Regions from separate parts of the Limnobacter sp. G6BE5S genome, predicted to be linked through region 2. Evidence: predicted binding sites of a transcription regulator. Region 2 holds the regulator's gene; the other holds the start of a gene.
What was found. Region 2 encodes sigma-54, which starts transcription at its own class of promoters, with help from an activator protein. Its sites were predicted from a motif close to TGGCANGNAANCTGCTTT; they were not measured.
Positions count from the first base shown of each region.

Region 1 (3,366 bases), on a different contig from region 2:
GCCTCATCGCACTGAGTACAGGTGTAGGGCACTTTTTTGCCGGTGTGATGAAAGTCGAATACTTTGATTCGCGACAGTGAGGTGTTGAACACCTGGTAGTTTTCATAGCTACACGCCATTTCACACTGAAGGCAGCCCGTGCATTTGTCAGGCGTGATGTGAAGAGATTTTTGCATCCCGTTGTTCCTCGCTTCTTTGGTTATTTGTTTTGGGCACTACGTACATGCCTTCTTATGCAATAAGCCTGCCAACTTGAAAACAAAATTTCAACGGCTCTCGGCAACACTTTTCCGAGTTTTTGCACATGGGGTTTTCCCGGTGCAACACAGTTGTTTCAAATTGGTACAACTGTTGCAATAAAAAAGCCCCGCATCGTAGCGAGGCTTTTTTTGAACGAATGACCTGAAATGAGTTCAGCCTGATCAGGGCCTCATGTACTTCACGCCGTATTTTTCAAAGATTTTCTGAAGCTCGCCACTCTCCTTTAACTCATTCATGGCCACAGTCAGTTTTTCAGCCAACTCTTTGTTGGTTTTTTTAGTGGCCATGCCCACGGCCCAGCCTTTGGGTGGCAGTGAATTATGCGGCACCTTGGACACGTAATAATCAGCCTTCTTGTCCGGGTGCTGGTGCAAAGCCCATTCAAGCTCGGCCCGGGTGGCCATCACGGCCACCAACTCACCGTTCACCATGGCATCCACTGCTTCTTTAGGGGTTTTGAAGTTCACCAAATTGTCGGCATACGCAGCGCCATCGGCGCCCGCCAACATAATGCTTGGCAAAGCAGCCGCTTCAGCACCAATTTTATTGCCCGCTTCCGAGAAAGGCTTCAGGCTATCCAGCGTTGGTAACTTCTTCACGTTACGCGCTACGAAAATGTCGTCGCGTGTGTAAGGTGAGAAAAACAAGGCCTGATCTTCTTTTTGCATGATGTATGCATCCACCGGCGCATGCATCAAAATATCGGCAGGCGCGCCGGCCAGGTAGTGCCCACGCGTCACCATATTTCGAATGTCGTCCGAAAACTCTTCATCCTCGGTAAAGGCACGCACCCGCAAACCCAGGCCCAGCTTGGCCGCCAGGGCTTTGGCGATATCAACATCAATGCCTTTCCCTTCATGCGAATAAGGGGCCAAGTAATTGTAGACAGCCACTGTCAACACGCCCGAAGCCTGCACTTTGGCCCAGTCGCTTAACTCTTGCGCAGCCACGCCAAGCTGAATGGAAAAGCCCAGCGCGACAGCACCGAACCATTTGATCAAAGGGAATTCACACGTTGATTTAAACGCATTCATAGGGTCTCCTGATGCCGTGCCTTGGATGCACTTGTTTTTTTGAATGGATACTGAACAGATTGGAGGGATCGCCTTATTCAAGCAAGCGACCCGCTCCACGCGACCTTGAAAATCCAGTTATTCGTATTTACGAGTTTCAACATAAGCCTTGATGGCCCAAATCGCCTCTTGGCTCAGGATGCCTGCAAACGCAGGCATATACACCCGGTCACCTCGTACCTTGCCACCCAGCACTGAATTGCGGAAATAAACATCCATCTCAGCCTTGCATTCTTGCTTTGCTTTCTTGCCCGCAAAAGAATCACACTCGGTGTTCATTTTGCGCAGATCAGGAGAAATACCTCCACTAATGGCCTCCAGACCGTGACAGCGGGCGCAATTCTGGTTGTAAGCTGAGCTGCCCACGCGAATCGCTTCTTTGTCACCGACGTAAGGGTTCGTGTCCAGCATCTCTTCGCCCAAAGGCTTCAAGGTAGATACATCCACAACCTGAGGTGTTACATCACCATGGGCCATTGCCACGGAAGCGGCAATCGAAAAAATTGTTGCCACAAGGGCTTTACGAACTAACATCACAACTCCTGTATTTCTAAGAATGATTCAACACGGGGTAGGTACTGCAATCCCCATGCCACCCTATTCATTTGAATTTGTGAATTAGTTTTACCAATTGTTACAAATCGCCAACCCTATGGCCTCACCGTTTTATCTGTGCTACTTTTTGTCAGAAGGTGTTTCATTCTGAAACACATTGGATTGAGTTGGCACAGTGCTTGCATTGGGCAACATAGCAGCTGAAACATCAATACAACCAAAAACATTCAGCGCTTCAAGTTGCACCCAAAAACATACTTATAAAACGCAGCACCACAAGAAGCAGGAGACATGGATGACTTTCTTATCCGAGCGGGATGGCGGCAGCCTCGCATCCAACGCCCAAGTGATAGAGCTGATCGACCCGGGCACGGAGGGGCACCTCGAATTCATTCGGCGTGCGCACCAGCGTTCCACGGCCGCAGGGCTGGACACCACGTCCAAAGTGGACATTGCCCCGCCACCCGGCAGCGCACTAAAAGAGCTGATTGAAAAGAACAACCGGCTGAAGTCGTGCGCCCTGCCATTCATGGAAACCTTGTACGAACAGGTTGTGAACACGCACAGCATGGTGTTGCTGACAGACGCCAGCGGTACGATCATTGAATCACTGGGCGATGATGATTTTCTGGTCAAGGCGCAGAAAGTCGCCCTGGCACCTGGCGTAACCTGGAGCGAAGAACACAAGGGCACCAATGCCATTGGTACGGCTCTGATCGAGGAATTGCCCACTGTGGTTCACGGCCAGGATCACTTCCTGGACGTTAACCGTTTTTTGACCTGCTCGGCTGCTCCGATTTTCGACCCCAATGGCGTGGCCATCGGGGTGCTCGATGTGACTGGCGATTACCGCAGTTACCACCGCCACACCATGGGCCTGGTACGCATGTCGGCGCAAATGATCGAAAACCATTTGTTCAACAGTTCGTTTCAAGACGCGATCATTGTGCAATTTCACCAGCGCGGCGAGTTTCTGGGTTCCGTGGTTGAAGGTGCGGCGGCCTTCTCGCCAGCCGGCAAATTTCTTGCCGCCAACCGGGCAGCCATGGTGCAATTCGGCATGTCAGCCAATGCCCTGAAAAGCCACACCTTCAGTTCACTTTTCGGCATGCCTTTGTCAGCCTTGATTGACCATTACCGCACCTGCAACCCAATCCCCTTGATTCTGTGTTTGCACAATGGCAACCAGGTCACAGCGCGAGCCAGTTTGGGCAGTGTGGGCCGAGGCCGTATTTTCGACTCGGTGGGTTTGGTCAAAAACAATTGTGATGCGGCTGTGCTGCAAAACCCAACGCCGACCGCGCAGAAAGCCAACACAACCTGCCAGAAAAGCCATCACCTTTCCAGCCTGAAGTACCTGAACACAGGCGATCCACAGGTGGCAAAAATCATCGAAAAAGTGGGCAAGGTCATCGACAAAGACATCCCCATTTTGATTCTGGGTGAAACGGGCACAGGCAAAGAAATTCTTGCGCAA
Region 1 covers NZ_JBZFLM010000003.1:99,589-102,954, forward strand. Annotated here, with positions in the region: gene ACVL1J_RS06195 (4Fe-4S dicluster domain-containing protein) at 1-176, opposite strand, end outside; gene ACVL1J_RS06200 (substrate-binding periplasmic protein) at 423-1,295, opposite strand; gene pedF (cytochrome c-550 PedF) at 1,413-1,868, opposite strand; gene ACVL1J_RS06210 (sigma-54-dependent Fis family transcriptional regulator) at 2,185-3,366, shown strand, end outside.
Region 1: the regulator sigma-54 is predicted to act here: its motif matches at 1,912-1,929, upstream of pedF (cytochrome c-550 PedF).

Region 2 (3,366 bases):
TTGCACACGCACAAGGCTGGCGATGGGTTCGCGCAGGCCTTTGATGCGGCCATGCGGCACCGCCACCTGCTGGCCAAGGCCAGTGGAGCCCAAACGCTCACGCGCAAAAAGACTGTCGAACACCTTGGACCGTGCAATGCCCTGGTTGTTTTCAAAGACCAGTCCGGCCTGTTCAAACACGCGCTTTTTGCTGGTGACCTGTGTGTCCAACAATATGTTGGATGGTGGAAGTAGATTTGCGATCAAGTTCATCGCTGTTGATTCCTGAGACCCGCTTCTAATCGTGGGGCCGATTATACGCCATAAAAACACAAAAGGCGGATTGAAGTCCGCCTTTTGAATTTCCCTGAAATTACAGTGGTTTATTCAGCTTCTTCTACCACTTGGTGTTTTATGGGCGTGTGATTGTGATTGGTAAGTTTGTCTTTGTGCCGCAATACCTGGCGATCGAGTTTGTCGGCCAGCGCATCAATGGCTGCGTAGAGGTTTTCATGACTTGATTCAGCGTGTATGTCTTTGCCGCGAACGTGCAGCGTAACATCTGCCCTTTGAACCAGCTTGACCACCGAGATGGTCACCGATGCATCAATGACGTGATCAAAATGCCTTTTCACCCGGTCCAGTTTTTCAATTACATAATTTCGAATAGCTGGGGTAACTTCCAGATGATGACCATTGATGTTCAAGTTCATAAGGTATCTCCTTTCGTTGCTGCGGGGGGAAGCTTTAACTTTAAAGCGACTTACGCATGTTCACCGGGGGTATTTTCAGTGATTCCCGGTATTTAGCGACCGTGCGTCTTGCGACCACGATGCCCTGTTGACCGAGTAGGTCGGCGATTTGGCTGTCAGATATCGGCTGCTTGGCGTCCTCCGCAGAAATCAGTTGCTTGATGAGTGCACGGATGGCCGTGCTGGAAGCTTGCCCACCTGAATCGGTGGAAACATGACTTCCGAAGAAATACTTTAGCTCAACCAACCCATAGGGCGTCAACATATATTTTTGCGTGGTAACCCTTGACACGGTCGATTCATGCAGTCCCAGTAAATCAGCAATTTCCCGCAGAACCAAGGGTTGCATTGCGATTTCGCCATGATTGAAGTAGCCGATTTGTCGTTCTACGATCGCTTGGCTCACCCGTAAAATAGTGTCAAATCGCTGTTGAACGTTTTTTAAGAGCCACCGGGCCTCTTGAAGTTGCGCGCTGAGTTGTGCGCTTTGACCACGGTGAGACCTCAGGATCGAGGCGTACATTTCATTGATTCGAATTTTGGGCATTACATCGGGGTTGAGCTGCACATGCCATTGTCCACTGAGTTTTTTAACAATGACATCGGGCACCACATGATCGTCGTCAATGCGCCGAAAGCGCGCGCCGGGAAAAGGTTCTAGCGAGCGGATTATTTGATGGCAGATCTTTAAAGTGTCTTCGTCGACATTCAGGGCTTTCTTCAGTTTGGTGAAGTCACGCTGGGCGAGCAAACTCAAATGGTCGCGGATAATGTGTTGGCAGTTGCCGTACAGGTTTGTTTGGCAAGTAATGTCCCGGCGCTGGGCCAGTTGCAGCAACAGGCACTCTGCCGCATTGCGTGCGCCCACGCCGGGTGGGTCGAAGCTTTGCAGCAGGCGCAGTGCCGCGCTCAGTTCTTCAAACTCCAGGTCGGGTTCGTCCTGCAAGGTTTCCCACAGGTCTTCAAGTTCAACGGTCAGGTAGCCATCGTCGCTAAGGTAGTCGATCAGCCACAGCACCAGGTTTTTGTCGCGTTCGCTGGCCTGCGTCATGCGCAGCTGGTCGATGAGGTGTTGGTGCAGGCTGCTGTCGGGCGCAGCCAGTTGAAGGCCGGGTTTTTCTTCGTCGCCATCGGCACCTGCGCCGCTGTTGTCGCGCCAGTCACCTTCCCAGTTGTCCTGAATGGAGTCGATGGTCTCGCGTTGAACAATTTCTTCGCTTTGGTTGTCTTGTTCAGCTTGTTGATCGCTGACGGGCTCACTGGCTTTGCGTGGGTCCGGTTCGGCTTCGAAGCTGTCGCCCTGTGGCTCGTGCAATTCGCCATTGCTGCTGTCCAGGCTGAGTGTACGTTCGCCTTCAACAGCCTCTTCATCGGCCAGCTCGAGTAGCGGGTTTTCGGCCAGTGCCTGTTGAATTTCCTGCTGCAGTTCGAGTGTGGACAGTTGCAGCAATCGAATGGATTGCTGAAGCTGCGGCGTGAGCGTGAGATTTTGGGAAACTTTAAGCTGAAGGGATTGTTTCATGGGGGCTCAGCTTTACATCCGGAAGTGTTCGCCGAGATACACGCGGCGTACATCGTCGTTCTTCACAATTTGTTCCGGACTACCCGAGGCCAATACTCGACCTGCACTGATAATGTAAGCACGATCGCAAATGCCCAGCGTTTCGCGCACGTTGTGGTCGGTGATCAACACGCCAATTCCTTTCGATTTCAGAAAGGCCACAATGCGTTGAATTTCCAGTACGGCGATTGGGTCTACGCCTGCGAAAGGCTCATCCAGCAAAATAAAGCGGGGTTGGCTGCCCAATGCGCGCGCAATTTCCAGGCGGCGGCGTTCGCCACCTGAAAGTGAGGCGGCCAGCGAGGTGCGAATGTGTGAAATTTGCAGGTCGTTGAGCAAGTCTTCAACCGCTTGGTCCACCGTTTTGTCTTTGGGCGGATTAATTTCCAGTACAGCGCGAATGTTTTCTTCCACCGTCAACTTGCGAAATACGGAAGCCTCTTGGGGAAGATAGGACAGGCCCGCACGCGCACGTTCATGAATGGGTTGAAGCGTGATGTCACGGCCTTCGAGGCAGATATTGCCTTCGTCGGCGCTGACCAGGCCCACGATCATGTAAAAGCAGGTGGTTTTGCCAGCACCATTGGGGCCCAGCAAGCCAACCACTTCACCGGTGTCCACATGCAGTGAGACATCTTCAATTACACGCTTGCTGCGGTAGGCCTTGCGCAGGCTGAGTGCCTGAAGTCGGCCCTGACCAGTCAAGGTTTGAGCGGGGGTGTTACTCACTTGCTGCCCCCTTTTGGCGCTGGTTCGGGCGCTGGTGCAGGCGCTTGGGTTTTCGGCTTGATGACTGCCTGCACGCGAGAGGATCCGCTGCTGTTGGGCGAGCCCACCACATTCAAAAATTCGGTGTTCTGTTCATAAGTAATTTTGGTGCCGGAAATTGATTCAGTCAGCTGACCATTGGTGCTTTTCTGAATGCTGGCTGCGCCGGTCAGCGTAACAATCGATTTGTCGCCGTCAAATTCAATCGTGTTGCCAGTGCCGTTGATCAGCAAGACTTCATTGGGGCGTTCAGAGTCGCGTTGTTGTTTGAAGCGGGCGGGTTTTCCTTCCACTGTGGCGAATTGG
Region 2 covers NZ_JBZFLM010000001.1:128,099-131,464, reverse strand. Annotated here, with positions in the region: gene ACVL1J_RS00625 (PTS sugar transporter subunit IIA) at 1-252, opposite strand, end outside; gene hpf (ribosome hibernation-promoting factor, HPF/YfiA family) at 363-692, opposite strand; gene ACVL1J_RS00615 (RNA polymerase factor sigma-54) at 733-2,253, opposite strand; gene lptB (LPS export ABC transporter ATP-binding protein) at 2,266-3,021, opposite strand; gene lptA (lipopolysaccharide transport periplasmic protein LptA) at 3,018-3,366, opposite strand, start outside.